DNA from 2 places in the Pelorhabdus rhamnosifermentans genome. Region 2 is predicted to be linked to the other one. Evidence: riboswitches for the same ligand, from Rfam matches in the RefSeq annotation. Region 2 holds a riboswitch; the other holds the start of a gene.

Region 1 (8,744 bases), on a different contig from region 2:
TTGTATTTATATTGCTTTTGGAAGAAATAATGGGGAGCATGTCTGGGGCATGAGTGAGAACAGTGACTTTAGCATGAGCACCCTGTTCGGCAAAGGCCGATTGGAGCGCCTCATTTACTGAAGAAAATGGAACGAAGCCTAGTTTTTTTGCATCGTCTGGAGCAATTCCTTGTGAGACGATATAGACTGTTTCGCGTTCTTTCACTTGTGCCCAGGCAATGGCTAAGGCTGCTGCCACTTCGTCAGGCAATTTTTTGTTATCCACAAGCTTTTTGAGTTCTGCTGAGGAATAGCCCGTAATATCTACGATTTCCGAGTGAGTTACAGCAACACCTTCATAACAGGGAGTGACAATAATAATCGTGCCTCCTGCCTTGACAGCTAAATCGGAAGGATAGAGAGTCTTATGTGCTTGCCAAAATTCAATATCACAAGGATGGGAACCGGAAATGACAATATCGGCTTCTTCAGGAATTTCTACAGCATAAATTTTTTGCGATAAGGCAACGCCTTCCTTAAAGGCAGCTTCCATATCACCAAAGAAAGCACCCACAACTTCGCCGTGACGATTGAGGATGGTATTTAAAATGGTATTCATGCCAATTTTTTCAGCCATCAGATTGAGTTCACGACGAACGGGACTGTCTTCCATTCCCAAGCAGGAGCGTGGGGATCTTACGCTGAGCAAATGTGTTTCAGCTGTCGTGTTTTCACCTGAAATACCTGGCTGAACAATTTTGGCACCCCCGGAAAAACCTGGAATATGGTGAGGGACAATACTGCCGATGCCAATCTTGAAATCGGCCTCATAGGCTTCACGGTTTACCCAGACACTGGTACCATTGGCTGTTTTGCCAAGGTCGATTAAAGCGTTGGGATTTTTGAAGTCATGATTTTTGATTGTAACACGCTCGGCGACAGCTTTACCAAATTTTTCGACGATTTCTTCTTGTGTCATAAAGCGATGTGTGCCAAGGGCAATAATAATGGTAATTTGTTCGTCTTTAACTCCTGCTGCATTCATTTCATCAAGCAAGAGTGGAATAATTTGTTTTGTTGGTGTTAAACGGGTGTTGTCGTCAGCTAGAATGACGATTTTTTCTTTCCCATGGACAAGCTCAGCAAGCGAGGGGGTACCAATCGGATGCCTGAGGGCCCGCATAATTTCTTGTTTGACATCAGGCACACTGGCGATATCCTGAGGCGAATAAATACCAATTAAATTTTTTTCCGGAACAGACACTTCCATGTTGTCAGAACCATAAGGTAGGACTATTTTTACACTCGACATAAGCAGACTTCCTTTCAAATTTCTTTCTAAATTATTTTTGAGTACCCTTGGCTAGATGACTGGCAAAGTTAAGGGCAGCAATCATGCTGGATTCATCGGCAACGCCTTGTCCGGCAATGTCAAAGGCTGTACCATGGTCAACAGAGGTGCGGACAAAAGGCAGGCCCACAGTCACATTGATGCCATTATCAAAACCAAGCAGTTTGACAGGGATATGCCCTTGATCATGATACATTACAACGACAATATCAAATTCCTTGCGGCACACGGCGCGGAAAAAAACCGTATCAGGTGGAATGGGGCCAGTGGCGTTGATTCCTTCTTGTTGTGCTGCAAGTACGGCCGGGACGATTTCATCAATATCTTCACGTCCGAATAAGCCATTTTCCCCAGCGTGAGCATTGAAGCCAGCGACAGCAATGCGCGGTTGTTCCAGCCCTAATTGGTGCAGCGTGCGATGTGCCAGTCGGATGACGCGTAGGACTCGGTCTTTTTTTATGAGGTCAGCAGCTTGTCGCATGGATACGTGAGTGGTGACATGAATCACGCGTAGCACATCGCCGACAAGCATCATGGCATAATCTTTTGTATGGCTAAGTTCAGCTAAAATTTCAGTATGACCAGGAAACAAGTGTCCCCCCTTGTGAAGGGCTTCTTTATTGATGGGGGCTGTGACGATGGCTGCTACGTTGTTATTTATGGAATGCTCAATGGCGGCTTCAATGTATGTAAAGGCGGCATGCCCAGCCCTTCTATCTACCTTGCCGAAGGGAAGGTCAGCTGGAATATTTGCAAAATCAAGGACATCAATGACGCCATGCTGATAGGACCCTTCTTTTACATTCGATAGGCTTTTAATCGTTAGTGGGCTTTTTACAATCTTTGCAGCAAGTTCCATTCTTTTGGCGTCGCCAAAGACGAGAGGACGGCACGCGTCATAGATGCGTGCATTGGTCAGCGCTTTAGCGATGACTTCGGGTCCGCAACCAGCGGCATCCCCCATGGTAATTGCCAAAATTGGTCGTACATTTTTCTTATTCATTATGGTAACCTTCTTGTTGTAAGTTTTTGTGATGCTTTGACTAATGCATCAGAGTTACCAAAAGCGCCTGCCTTGGTAATGACCCAGAATGACTTTCCCTCAGGTGTTTTCATTTTACCGAGGGGAATGGCTGGTGCTATTTCTTCAAGAATGCGAATGCCTGTGACGCCAAGGGCTTGGCAGACCGCACTGGCTGTGTCACCGCCGGTGAGGATGACGCCAGCGACGTCTTGTTGACGTAAAATGGCGGCTCCTGTTTCACCGAGAATTTTCGCAGTCACTTCACTGACTTCGAAGGCTGACATACTACGTTTGGCTCCTGCTGCTTTGGATCTTTCAATAGCTTGCAGATGGTAGCCAGAGGCAAGTACAATGTTTTTACCCTGTTTAAGGAGCGCCAGTGCTTTTTCGAGGCACGGAAGAGGGAGATGTGGCTGTTCAAGATAATTAGCCACATCTATTTCGATTAATTCATAATCATTAAGCAACAATTGAGTTACTTGGTCTCGCGTAATGGCACTGATGCTGCCAGCCACAACAAGAGTGGGGTATTGAGGTTTTTGCTTTTCCTTCCAACCAAAGAGCTGTGGCAGACATTCAGCAAGACCAGCTGAGCCTGCCCAAAGAATGTGATCAGATACTTCTAGGACTGCTTGAGCCGCTAAAAGAAAATGTTCTTCTAACCAGGCATCGCAGCTAATGAAAGTGCACCCTGCTGCTAAATGTTGTCTTATGGAGGCTGTGATAGCAGCTTGACCTTGACAAAGATCAGTAATGCCAATATGTCCAACTTTTGCACCTGTTTGTTTGCGCAAAAGTTCTGGTAGAACTGTCTCAAACACAGGAGTTTTCTGATCTTTGGCTATTTCTGTTGCTGATAGAGGAACACCATGGAGCAGATGATTTCCGCCCACGGTGGTGCGACCATTCTTTGGAAAAGCTGGCATGACGAAGGCGAAATCATGGAGGTGAAGATCAAGAATAGCTTGTAATTCCACGCCTATATTGCCACGCAGGGTGGAATCCAATTTTTTATAGTAATGTAAAAATCTAGCCGCCCGGGCCTGTTTGGCAATTTGTTGTACTTGTCTGTAAGCTTTATCAGCGACACTAGCGCGAGTGTTTGTATCGATAACGATAATAGCTGCGTCAGAAGAAGCGGATAAAGTCGTGCCTTCTAATAGCACTTCAGTGTGCATTCCTTGTCTGGCGAATTGTACTCCTGTATCATTTGCGCCAGTTAAATCGTCAGCAATAATGATCATGGATTTGGCTTGTTCGTTCAAAAGCATCAGGTCCTTTTATTGTATATAGTCTGGGCATACTTAATGCGTTGTCCTGTGATGTTTTAAGGCCATACGAGAGTGATGGACTCTTTCAATGGCCGCGTCGCCGATGTCGAGGGCTAGTTTGACATAGAGAATGTCAATGACGATGAGTTGAGCGATGCGGGAAGTCATGGCATCAGACCGCATTTTCGTTTCTCGAGTACAGCTTAATAGGTAGGCAGATACGCTGTTTGTAATGCTAGAATTGATAGAGCTTGTAACGGCACAAGTGTAGCAACCTTGTCGTTTGGCTAATTCTAACGTGTAGAGAATATCTGTTGTTTCACCGGAATGACAAATAGCAAAAAAAATTTCATCAGCTTGTGCTACAGAGGCCGCAATGGTCATGAGATGAGAATCACTATAGGCATTGATTTTTAGCCCTAATCGCATGAGTTTATGCATGGCATCTTGGGCCACGACACCAGAAGCGCCCAGACCGATGACGTGGATGAGAGAAGATTTTTTGAAATGCTCCGCCATGTCTTGTAAGGCCGAGACAGAAAGCTGTTTTTCTAAATCGGCAATTCCTTGGACAGAAGAATGAATGACTTTTCGAATAATGGCAGGCAAATCATCTTGATTCTCTACTTCTTCATAGATAGGGCGAATCTCATTTTCGGCTAATTCTTTGGTGAGAGCAATCCGGAACATAGCATAATTTTCGTAGCCAAGTAATCGATAGAATCGAATCACTGTGGCATCACCCACTTGACAGTGTTTGGCCAGTTCGTTAATGGGGATAGTCAGTGCTTCTTGTGCATGTTGCTGCAAAAAGTGTACAATGCGTTCATGGGCCGGTGTAAAGCGATTACTTTGCAATCGAATGCGTGTAAACAGAGACAAATCTATCACCTCCAACGTCCGGAGAAAATCTTCATACATATCATGAATGAAAAATAATTTCTCCACAAAGGATATTTGACGTTCTTTTTAAATTCCCTCTTTTTTTTTACTTTTATAAAAAATAGTGATTATTCTGATACGGAATTTTATACGAAGATACTTATATAATTACTCGACGTGTCTTAATAATGCTATAATAGAAACCAAGTAAGTTATTTAAGGATAGAAAGGAATGAGAGCGATGGGAAAATTTTCAATGGTATCGAGATTATTTATCCTTTGTGTCATGACTGTATTTATTTCTATTTGCAGCATGTATAGTTTGGTTGCAGCAGCACCGCAAGATGCCAAAGAAATGGTTGTTACAGCCTATCAAAAAATGTTGAATTTTAATAATTACCATATGGCATTAGACTCTACTGCAACGATGTCGGTTCAAGGAAAAAATATTCGTATGGCAATGGAGGGTGGATTTGATATACAAGCGAAGCCCATGCTAAGCAAAGGGGATATGAACATTCGTGTTTATACGGATTCTAAAACATTAGATAAAAATCTTGTGCAATACATAGAAGAATCCGGTAATCAGATCATCATTTATTCTAATGTTGATAATTCTTGGATTAAGCAGAGTTTTCCTAAAGAAAGTGTTGATTCCCTTCGTGATTATGGGAGTTATATAAAAGCGATTAAGAGCGCTGAAATTGAGAGTGATGACGATAATTCAACGGTAATTCGTGTTGTTGCAAGTGGCGAAGTTTTAAAAAATACGCTGAAACAAAAAATGGCGCTTATGGGAATGAATAAGCTTGTTGTATCAGATGATTTTTTAGCAGATATTCAGGATCTATCCTACTCCATAACCATTGATAAGAGCACGGGTAACATTTCCGCGAGCCATATGGATTTATCTGACTTTATGGCTCAATTTGGTACTCATATGGCTGATAAAATGAAGACGACAGAAAAGCAAAAGCAGGCTATAACAGAAATGTTTCAAAATATGAAATTCATCATGGATGTTACTTTTTCACAGTATAACAGTGCACCCGATGTCGTGATTCCACAAGATGTAAAGGAGCGGGCTGTTGAAAAAAATGTTCAATCAAGTAAGCTTTTAAGCGGTCCACAGGTGACGCAATCATAAAAAAATAGTGCCCTCTTTTCTTTAACAAGAAAAGAGGGCACTATCCAGTTTTCAGTTTTTTTTATAGGCTGGTACTTGCGGATGGAAGAGACGGATGAGCCACAGAAAGGCTAAGGCACCAAGTGTTGAAGCAATAATGGAACCTATAATGCCGTAGACTGCAAAGCCTAGCATGCCCAACAGAAAATTTCCAACAAATGATCCTACTAGGCCGACAATCAAGTCGCCCCAAATGCCAAATCCATGATTGTGTGAGATAGTTCCTGCTAGCCATCCGGCAATAATGCCAATGATCGCACCGACGATCCAGGATGTCATATAAAAACCTCCTTATTTATTTTTGTTAGTATGCTTTGTAACCAAAAAAGTTATGTAATGGAAAAAAAAGTGGCAACTGTGATAGAATAAGTAAAGAAGAATGGGAGATATCCATGAGGAGCTGAATGATTTTGACACAAGATATTCATCAAAATGTAACGGATATGGCAGAAGAACTGATTAAACTTCGCCGTGATTTTCATAAATATCCAGAGCCGGGCTGGACAGAATTTCGTACGGCCTCGATTGTTGCGGAAAGATTGACTGCCCTAGGTTATGAGGTGAAGTTAGGTGATGCCGTTATAAAGGAAGAGGCCATGATGGGGGTTCCTGATGCTTCTGTGTTGTTAAAGTGTAGAAAGCAAGCTGAAGAACAGGGAGCCAGTGCCTTTTATCTGGATCAAATGGCAGGTGGGAAAACGGGTGTCGTGGGTATTTTAAACACGGGAAAAACCGGTCCAACGGTTGCTTTACGCTTTGATATGGATGCCAACGATGTTGTTGAGGATGAAGCCATAACTCATCGGCCTTGCCGCGAGGGGTTTCGATCGGTACATGATGGAGCCATGCATGCTTGCGGTCATGATGGGCATACGACGATTGGCCTGGGGCTGGCTAAGCTGCTTATGTTGCTGCGTCATGAACTTTCTGGTACGGTGAAACTTGTGTTCCAGCCAGCCGAGGAAGGCGTTCGCGGAGCTCGGGCCATGGTGGAATCTGGTATTGTTGACGATGTGGACTACGCTATTGGTTTGCATCTTGGTACGGCTGCAAATCAGACCGGGCAGTTTGTGTGTAGTGCAGGGGGATTTTTAGCTACGACGAAGCTTGATGCCTGTTTTCATGGTAAGCCCGCTCATGCTGGTTTTGCGCCGCAGGAAGGACGCAATGCCTTGCTTGCAGCTGCAACAGCTTCTCTTCATTTACATGGTATTTCGCGGCATGGTGCAGGGATGACACGGGTAAATGTCGGCATTTTACAGGCTGGGACTGGGCGCAATGTTATTCCGCAAGATGCTCTGTTAAAACTAGAAACACGGGGTGAAAATTCAGCACTTAACGAATATATGCAGCAAGAGGCTACTCGTATTATTCAAAGTTCTGCTGCCATGTATGGCGTGGAGGCACAAATAACCAAGATGGGTGCCGCCTTAGGCGGTCATGGCAACGAGGAACTGGCCACTGTATTAAAGTCAGTGGCTGAATCATCGGGATTGTTTAGCCAGGTTGTCACTCAAGCAAATATGGGTGGCAGTGATGATTTTACTTTTTTTATGAATCGCGTGCAGCAACAGGGCGGGCAGTCTGTTTATGCTTTGCTTGGATCTGATTTAGCTGCTGGACATCATAATGGTTCTTTCGATTTTGATGAATCTATCCTTACAAAGGGAGTAGAAGTACTCGCAAGGAGTATTTTAGCTTTAGGAAAAGAATAATAAAAACTTTAGCTATTTCTGTTGAATAATTGATGAAATTGTTCTATAATAAAATCTGTTTTATATGTACTTTTTACAACTACATATGTGTTTTCGGATGATATTTGCGGAAGAGTGGCTTAGGGCCCACCGAAGGAGTAAAACTCTCAGGTACTTTGATTGTGAAGTAGAACCGTAAATGGACGAGACTCTGGAGAGATCCTGATTTAGGACGCCGAAGGTGAAATACAGTAATCGTAGATTGCTGACAAAGCTCTCAGGCAAAAGGACAGAGACAAAACCAATCCAAAGAATACTCGCTATCTTTGGAAGTGTAGCAATGAAATGCCTAAGGGTATTTATTGTTGTTTGTCCAGAGTCAAATCATCTTATGATTTGACTCTTTTGTTTTGATGCGCATGAAAATTCGGGTTGCAGAGTACAGGTGTAGACAGTGAGCTTTAAGGAAAAGAAAAGGAGAGAAAAATTTTATGCGTAATCGAGGCTTTAAAGTTGTAGCAGTCGGACTCGTTGCTTTATTTATGACTGGAATATTGGCGGGGTGCGGAGGTTCATCATCAAAGGATGTTAAAATCGGGATTTTGAATGAAATGACAGGTGGCAATGCTACTATGGGTACATCCGCTGCCAATGGGGCGAAAATGGCCATTAAAGAGGCCAATGCCAAAGGCGGTGTGCTTGGTAAACAAATTCAGGGAGTTGTTGCTGATAATAAAAGCGAGCCTTCTGAATCGGCCAATGCCATGACGAAATTAGTCAGTCAGGATAAGGTTGTGGCAGTGACAGGCGTATTTTCTAGTTCTGATGCCATTGCAGCTGCCAGTGTAGCTGAAGCAACGAAAGTTCCTTTTATTGCTGTGGGTGCTACAAATCCCAAAGTAACGCTTGATGAAAAAACGAATAAAGTAAGAGATTATACCTTCCGTGTTTGTTTTATTGACCCCTTCCAGGGAACAGTCGGTGCTAATTTTGTATTGAATACGTTGAAATTGAAACAAGCTGTGATGTTAGTTGACAACAGTAGTGATTACAGTAAAGGTTTGGCTAGCTTCTTTAAAGAGGCTTTTGCGAAGGGCGGCGGCACTGTATTAGGTGAAGAAGCTTATTTACAGAAAGATCAGGACTTTAAGACCATTTTAACGAAGGTAAAAGCCTTAAATCCAGAAGTGATTTATGTCCCTGGTTATTATGAAGAAGTCGGTAAGATTGTAAAGCAGGCTCGTGAGCTTGGTATTACTGTACCTATTATTGGTGGTGATGGCTGGGATTCACCGAAACTCGTTGAAGTTGGAACGGCTGCGGCTTTGAATAATACTTATTTTACGAATCACTATTC
Region 2 (8,744 bases):
TTTAACGATATCTACCACGTTACATAAGGCTAGTTATAAAGACGGATTACTGCTCAACATGCTATATGATACTCAGAACTTGCATCTTAAAGTTCAATTATTTCGTCAACTTGAATTGGCGTTCTCTCCTTGGCTGCTAAAAATTATAGAAGAAGGAATAGCCAAGCAAGATTTTTGCGTGTCTCATCCTCCGACCGCCGTAGATTATATCCTGGTTATTGTAGATTTTTTAAGTGAAGCACTCTACCAAAAAACCTCTGCCGATATTTTATCTTTTCGCTTAAAAATGGCAGAAGAGCTTATTGAAAAAGCGTTGGGTGCACAAGAAAAAACAATCCATATTCTACTATGAATCAGTTAGTTAAAAGACAATTAAAAAGAAATCCCGCCATCCAAACAAGTTTTGGTTGAGCGGTTTTTTTAGAAAAATTAATTGAATGTAATTCAATTAATTTGACATCCAGGCAACATTTAATCCAATCAAACATAACTGATTTACAAATGTAAGGGAGGCTTATTATGCACTGTTCTACAGGTTAACAGTAGTATCTGTCCGGGCATTATTATGATATAAATATATCATTTTTTCCTCTAAAATAAGTAAAATTATCCTTCAGTTGGTTCAAAGCAAATTTAAAAACTCCCGCCATCCAAACAGTATTTGGCTGAGCGGTTTTTTCAGAAAAATTAATTGAATGCAATTCAAGTATCTTGGTATCCAGGCAACATTAATCCAATTAAACCTTTAATATCCAAAACCTAACATAACTAATTTATACAAGATGTAAAAAAAGCTTACTATACCCATGTTGTCTACGACATAACTATAGCATCTGTTCCAGCGCTCTTATGCGAATACGAAAAGGCCTCTATCATTTTATCCTCAAAAAAGTAAGAATAAGGAGTACACTCATGAAACTATTACATTGGCTAACTAAACTTCCCAAGAAACAATTATATTATGTCTTAGCTGCAGCAACAGGATTATGCATTACTGTGGGCATTATCTTGAATGAGAATAACAGAACAAAAGTTACGGCTGAAGATGTTGTTACTGTGCGTACTGCTACTATTAGTGCTACAGACGGTCCACGAGGATACACCTATGCCGGTGAAGTGCGCGGCCGATATGAAAGCCAACTAGCGTTTCAAGTCAATGGAAGGATCATAAAGCGAAATGTGGAACTGGGCACTAAAGTCCATACAGGTGATGTATTAATGCAAATTGATGCCAAAGACATTCAGCAAACGGTAAACAGTAGCTCAGCCCAAGTAGCGTCTGCCGAATCGCAGCTAAAGCTGGCAGAAAGCAATCTTAATCGCTACAGGCAGCTATTAGACCAGGGAGCCATTAGTCAGTCTCAGTATGACCAATATGCCAATGCTTATCATGTAGCGGTTGCCGGGGTACAACAGGCCTCCTCCCAATACGCACAAAGCGCCAATCAACTGGATTATAGTCTCCTGCGAGCCGATAAACCGGGTGTCGTATCTAACATCACCGCCGAAACAGGTCAAGTAGTTAGTGCCGGTCAAACGGTTGTTACCGTAGTTCAGTATGGCGAGCGGGAGGTGGAGATCAGTGTTCCTGAAAATCGAATAGAAGAACTGCGTAACGCTGGAAAAATTAAAGCAACCTTTTGGGCACTTCCCACTGTAACGGTTGACGGCAAAATAAGAGAAATTGCACCGATGGCCGATCCAATGACCCGCACCTTTAAAGTACGCATTAGTCTAATCAATCCGCCGCCGGAAATAAAACTCGGTATGACAGCTGCCATTCAGGTAGCTGATCGCTATACGCAGCCGACGGTAAATATTCCGCTGACTGCCGTTTATCAAGATGGAAATACACCGGCTGTTTGGGTAGTAAAGGACAATGTGATTACCTTGCAGCCCATTACAACAGGTAAATTCGGCAACGGAACGATTGAGGTGCTTAGCGGCCTCCAACAGGGTGACTGTATTGTAACTGCCGGCGTTCATAGACTCACTGAAGGTCAAAAAGTGAAATCAGGCGGTGATGTCCTTTGAAAAAATTCAACCTAGCTGAATGGGCCTTGCATCATAAACAATTTGTTTATTTTTTCATAGCGCTCTTTTTTATAACCGGCTTATTCTCTTATAGCCATTTAGGGCGTATGGAAGATCCTGATTTCACCATTAAACAAATGGTAGTCAGCGTAACCTGGCCGGGAGCCACTGCACGTCAAATGGAAGAACAAGTCACAGACAAAGTGGAAAAAGCCTTGCAAGACTTGCCTGGACTGGATTACTTGCAAAGCTATTCCACTCCGGGACAAACTATTATTTACGTCAACTTAAAAGATACAGTCCCTAAAAAAGACATTCGCGCCAAATGGCTGGAAGTCCGCAACATGGTTCATGATATGGCGGCCACTTTGCCTGCCGGAGTTCAAACACCGCAGTTTAACGACCGTTTTGATGATGTATACGGAATTGTTTATGCTCTTACCAGTGACGGCTATACCTATGAAGAAATGCGGGAAAAGGCGGAAAAAATTCGCCGCATCCTCCATGATGTGCCTAGTGTAAAAAAAGTTCAACTGTTAGGTACACAAACAGAAAACATTTATATCGAAATTGAAAATAATAAAATGGCCCAGTTAGAAATTGACCCGGCGCTAATTACTAGCACCATTCAGGCACAAAATGCTATGGCTGCTGCCGGAATGCTTGAAACAGAAACAGATAATGTGTATTTACGCATAACGGGTATGTTTGAACAACTAAAGGACATCCGAACTATCCCTATTACGTCCAACGGACGTACCTTCCGCTTGGGAGATATCGCCAAAATCACCCGCTCTTATGCCGAACCAACCGATCCTAAATTTTTCTATAATGGTCAACCTGCAATAGGCATTACCGTAGCCATGGAGCCTGGGGAAAACATTCTCACTCTGGGAAACAATCTAGAAAAAACCATAACAAAAATTAAAACGGAACTCCCGGCGGGCCTTGAAATTCATCAGACCGTGAATCAACCTAAAATCGTCGAAGACTCCATTGGCGAATTTGTCAAATCGCTTGCCGAAGCCATTATCATTATTTTTATTGTTAGTTTTGCCAGTCTTGGCCTGCGTTCGGGTCTTGTCGTCGCACTCTGCATCCCCCTTGTCCTGGCTGTCGTGTTTACGATCATGTATTTGATGAATATTGAACTGCAACGCATATCACTGGGAGCCCTCATCATCGCGCTGGGACTGCTTGTCGATGATGCTATGATTGTCATCGAAATGATGGCGGTAAAATTGGAACAAGGCTGGGAACGGCTGAGTGCTGCTTCTTATGCTTATAAAGTCACTGCTTTTCCCATGTTAACGGGAACACTGATTACCTGCGCCGGCTTTATTCCCGTCGGATTTGCACAAGGCAGCGCTTCCGAATTTTGCGCCAGCATTTTTTCCGTTATCACTATTGCTTTGCTCACTTCCTGGATTGTCGCCGCTACAGTAACTCCACTCTGTGGATACCACCTGATCAACCCCGCCGCGTCAACAGTTGAAGACAAGAAGGAGCATCCCGTTTATGATACAAAACTTTACCGTTTATTTAAACAAATACTCATCGGGTGCCTGGCCCACCGTAAGATGGTGCTGACTACTACTTTAGTGTTATTTATCGCGTCCATTGGCTTATTGGGATTGATAAAAGAAGAATTCTTTCCGGCATCTACCCGGCCTGAACTTATCGTACAATTAAAACTGCAGGAAGGAGCTTCCCTGAAAAATACGGAAGCAGTCGCCAGCCAGGTTGCGCAAAAATTGAACGATGATGCTCTGATTGACTACTATACATACCATGTAGGGGAAGGAGCGCCTCGTTTTGTCCTCACTTTCGATCCTACTTTTAATAAAACCAATTTTGCCGAGTTTGTGATTGTTGCTAAGAATACGGACGCCCGTAACCAATTGCATAGGAAGGTCAGCAAATTGTTAAGCGAAGAGTTTCCCAGCGTACAGGTTCACACGAAAGTAATCAGTACCGGAACATCTGCCGACTATCCGGTTATGCTCCGCATAGAAGGTTATGATCATGATAAAGTTCGTGAAATCGCGAAGCAAGTCCAAACTGTCATGGCCGCTCATCCCAGCACCAAAAATGTCAACATGAACTGGAATGAGAAAAGTAAAATTATGCATTTATCTATGGATCAAGACAAAGCTCGTAACCTGGGCATTACTTCTGAAGCTTTAGCATCGACACTCCAAGCCCAGCTATCAGGAACAAGTATTACCGAATTTCGGGAAACCGACAAAACTGTTCCCTTGATGTTCCGTTTTGATGCAGAATCCAGGAATGACCCCGCCCGCATCAAGGACCTTGCTATTCCTATCGGTAATGGTAAGTATGTACCACTGGACCAAATTGCCAAAATAAGCTTTGACGCGGAAGAGGGACTCATTTACCGCCGCGATTTAAAACCAACAATCACAGTACGGGCAGAAATAAAGCCAGGCGTAACCGGAGATGATGTTACCCGCCAGGTATATGAAAACCTTCATGAGCTGCGTGCCAGCCTGCCCCCCGGTTATGAAATCCAATATGACGGTGCAACGGAAGATAGTATTAAAGGAACACAATTACTCTTAGCCCCGGTACCAGCCATGATTATCACCATTATGATTCTCTTGATGCTTCAACTGCAAAATATCCCCAAAATGTTATTAACATTATTAACGGCACCGCTGGGGATCATTGGCGTTGCCATCGGCCTCTTTGCAACGGGTAAACCTATGGGTTTTGTGGTGCAGCTCGGTATATTAGCCCTATCCGGGATTATTATGCGCAACTCAGTTATTTTAATGGATCAAATTGACCAACATCTCGCTGCCGGTGAAAACTTGTGGGATTCCATCATCAACGCTACGCTAACTCGCTTACGCCCCATTTTGTTGACGGCCGCAGCTGCTATTTTAGCGATGATCCCCTTAGTTTCCAACATATTTTGGGGACCAATGGCTGTCGCCATTGGGGCCGGCTTATTTGTCGCTACCGTATTGACGCTGCTGGTTCTGCCAGTCATGTATGCCACCTGGTATAAAGCTGACCGTTCGCGGAGATAACAGCACTTGCCAAATCAAGTGAGACAACCCGACCGCCTGGTTTCGTTACACGTGCCATTTCGGAAATTACCTGCTGATAATTCGACATATTCCGCAAACCAAATCCGATTGTTACAGCGTTAAATGTATTGCTAGCAAAAGGCAGTTTCAGTGCATTTCCCTGTACTAATTCTATCATCGATCCATAAGGCGTTTTATCAATATTCTCCTTAGCCTTTTCCAACATACTGGCAGAGACCCCGCCTGTCGTAATCCAGTTTTCGTACCAGCCATTTATCATTGGGATCTTTTTTCTGATGCAGAAAAAATTTCTTCTCAATATCACCTCCATATCTATAGCAATAAAAAGGCTGGCTACAACCTTGTGCAAAATTTAACAATTGCATTATAAAATAAGTACATTATAGAATAAGCAAAAAAAAACTGCCGTAATAGAAATCACGGCAGTTTAAAATATTTTGATAATTTATCACGATCCGTTATAATAAATTGGCCATCCTGTACTCGAATTAATCCTCGTCTGACCAAATCTTTTAACTGTCGTGAAACGGTCTCGCGTTTAGATCCCAACATATCTGCCAGATAGGTAATACTTAAATTCAAGTTAATTTTAGTTTCAGCTTCACAAGGAATTCCATAGTCGTTGGATAGCTTCCACAGCTTAGCAGCAATGCGCTTATCTCCCCGCACCGAATTAGAGGTATTTTTTAGTTGCCGATACAGTCGTCTTACTTTTATGGAAAGCGAATCTAAAACAAATTTAGTAAGTGCAAAATCATTTTCCATGACACGCAGAAAGTCTGATCTATCAAAACAGAGGATTTGTGCGTCATCAAATGCTTCACAGTTGATTGAAGCAGAGTGGCCTTGCAAAATCACCTCATTAATAAGCTGTCCTTTATCTAAAATAAAAATGACTTTTTTCTCTCCTTGAGAATTGACTTTATAGAGTGAAACAAGGCCGTTTCCAACAATATAAAGCATCTCCACTTGCTCTTTATCAAAAAATAAATGTTCTCCTTTGGATAGATAACACATCGTTCCACAGGACGACAAAGCCGCAATAGAATCGGGGGTTAATTGCCGGAATACTTCAATAAGTGCTAATGCTTCACTTATGCTCCTATTCATAAATTATCACCAGCTTCTCTATTAACTTTATTTCCCTAGCAATCAGTTGTACGCCTGGATTACCACCCATTCAGGGCAAATTCAAAAAGGGGTATTTGTCCCTTACTAGACAAATAGCCGTTTCCTATATCTTTGAAAAAATTGTTGGTTTATACTATGCTGCTTGCGGTATCTTCTTCATCCTTCATTTTTGATTTAAATATCTTGTAAATCACCCCAAGCATGATAAACCATATCGGTGTTACAAATAAGGCTACACGAGTTTCCTTATTAAGGGCCAAAGTAACTAAAACAAACGCAAAAAATGCCAAAATAATATAGTTAATGATTGGGTACAGCGGCATTTTAAATTTGTTCCTGGCAGCAAGTTCAGGATTTATTTTGCGATATTTTAAATGGCAGATCGTGATAATTGCCCAAATGAAGATAAAGCAGAATGTTGAAATACTCGTAATGAGAACAAATACCCCTTCCGGCATAATATATTGCAGGATAACCGCAATCAAGACGACAATTGCCGAGAACACGGTAGCATTAAAAGGTACTTGACTGGATGTTAACTTTTTCATTGACTCAGGTGCATTATTTTCTTTAGCAAGCGAATAAACCATACGGCTTGTACTGAAAATACCGCTGTTGCAAGCAGATGCAGCGGATGTCAGTACAACAAAATTTACAATCGTTGCTGCTGCTGCAATTCCCACTGCAGCAAATACCTGTACAAATGGGCTTTTAGCCGGACTAATTGAAGTCCACGGATATATGCTCATAATAATAAGAAGTGCTCCGATATAGAAAAGAATAATCCGAATTGGAATATTGTTGATCGCCTTTGGGATAACCTGTTCCGGATTTTTCGTTTCACCGGCTGTTAAGCCAACTAATTCGATTCCGGTAAAAGCAAATACGACCATTTGGAAGGAAAGAATGAAACCGCTTATCCCATTGGGAAACCAGCCGCCATTACTCCAAAGGTTGGCAAAACTGGATGCACCGGCATCGGTAGAAAATCCTTTAATAATCATATATGTACCAATTATAATCAGTGCTAAAATTGCAACAACTTTAATCAAAGCAAACCAGAATTCCATTTCACCAAATACCTTTACTGCAGTAAGATTCATAATCAGTAAAATTACAAGAATCATAAGACTCGGAACCCACTGAGCTATATTGGGGAGCCAGTATTGTATATAAAGTCCGGCGGCAGTTACGTCCGCCATGGCAAGTGAAATCCAACAAAACCAGTAGGTCCATCCAGTAATAAATGCTACTCCATTGCCTAGATAGTCACGTACAAAGTCGACAAAAGAATGATATTTCAAATTAGAAAGCAATAATTCCCCGAGAGCACGCATAACAAAAAAACAAATCGCCCCTGTTATCATATATGCAAATAAAATAGATGGACCTGCCAAGTGAATAGACCTGCCAGAACCTAAAAATAATCCTGTACCAATTGCACCGCCAATCGCAAGTAATTGAACATGACGATTTTTTAGTCCTCTCGATAAATTTTGATTTTCCGCCATACATAAACCACCTTTCGCCTCAAAAAAATACAAAAAGAGACCAAATTATAAATCTGGCCTCAAAAAAAGCAGCTAACTAGCTCTGTCCTTTTACCTGAGAGAGTCACTGATTAAAAATAATCAGCTTGCTCCTTCGGTGCTCTCCATTGAGTCTCTCCAGAGTTTCGTCCAATAATGGTCCTTTTGCCTGAAAGCATAACATCTTCGGCGGATTATAAAATCTCTCTCCCATTATCTTCATCCGAGATTTGATATCAAATTATCAATGCATTTATATATTTTATCATTTATTCTTATAAATGTCAATCTAAAAGGAACATCTGTGTGTTTTATATACACATTTAGATCCGAACAAAATAATTCTCATCAACAGGTCTTCCGGAACCATTTTGTTTCCGACTTCCTATCCATATGTAGTCGCTGAATATGCGGGTTACTATATGAAAAAGGCACCTGCCACCTATTTACATGCATAGGCTAACAGGTGCTTTCTTATTTGTCCCAAACTTTAACTAAACTCGAAAATGGCTAACAGCTTCCTGGAGATCCTCAGCCAACTTGGCAAGACTCTGACTGGATGAGGCGATTTCCTCCATAGATGCCGATTGTTCCTCTGTTGCCGCCGACACAGTTTGTGTTTTTCCAACGGCTGCTTTACTGTGACCGTCAATTTCCTTCACCGATGCTACAATCTGCTGACTGCCACTAGCCATCTGCTGAATAGCAGCGGAAATTTCCTTCACTTGTTCGGATACTTGCGTTACCAGTGTCGCAATTTCCCCAAACGCATGACCAGCCGTAGTAACAACCTCTGTTCCTACTTTAACCTCACGAGTACCTTCGCTCATGGCAACAACAGCTTTATCTGTATCCCCTTGAATCTCGCTGATTAGTGCAGCTATATGCTTTGCTGCGTCCTGTGATTGTTCCGCAAGCTTACGGACCTCTTCAGCGACAACAGCAAACCCTTTGCCTTGTTCTCCAGCTCTGG

The links. Region 2 has a riboswitch for glycine ahead of Ga0466249_RS21325 (amino acid permease). Riboswitches for the same ligand answer to the same signal wherever they lie in the genome.
Positions count from the first base shown of each region.
Region 1: another riboswitch for glycine. It lies ahead of Ga0466249_RS18010 (ABC transporter substrate-binding protein); the one in region 2 lies ahead of Ga0466249_RS21325 (amino acid permease).

Region 1 is NZ_JAHGVE010000017.1:83,570-92,313, forward strand. It holds gene Ga0466249_RS17975 (nickel-dependent lactate racemase family protein) at 1-1,291, opposite strand, end outside; gene pdxA (4-hydroxythreonine-4-phosphate dehydrogenase PdxA) at 1,323-2,333, opposite strand; gene Ga0466249_RS17985 (four-carbon acid sugar kinase family protein) at 2,333-3,619, opposite strand; gene Ga0466249_RS17990 (MurR/RpiR family transcriptional regulator) at 3,659-4,516, opposite strand; gene Ga0466249_RS17995 (DUF6612 family protein) at 4,749-5,654, shown strand; gene Ga0466249_RS18000 (GlsB/YeaQ/YmgE family stress response membrane protein) at 5,706-5,972, opposite strand; gene Ga0466249_RS18005 (amidohydrolase) at 6,098-7,408, shown strand; glycine riboswitch at 7,506-7,580, shown strand; glycine riboswitch at 7,589-7,690, shown strand; gene Ga0466249_RS18010 (ABC transporter substrate-binding protein) at 7,879-8,744, shown strand, end outside.
Region 2 is NZ_JAHGVE010000026.1:10,230-18,973, reverse strand. It holds gene Ga0466249_RS21350 (TetR/AcrR family transcriptional regulator) at 1-352, shown strand, start outside; gene Ga0466249_RS21345 (efflux RND transporter periplasmic adaptor subunit) at 913-2,034, shown strand; gene Ga0466249_RS21340 (efflux RND transporter permease subunit) at 2,031-5,090, shown strand; gene Ga0466249_RS21335 (class I SAM-dependent methyltransferase) at 5,047-5,409, opposite strand; gene Ga0466249_RS21330 (Crp/Fnr family transcriptional regulator) at 5,529-6,221, opposite strand; gene Ga0466249_RS21325 (amino acid permease) at 6,371-7,753, opposite strand; glycine riboswitch at 7,826-7,918, opposite strand; glycine riboswitch at 7,919-7,994, opposite strand; gene Ga0466249_RS21320 (methyl-accepting chemotaxis protein) at 8,266-8,744, opposite strand, start outside.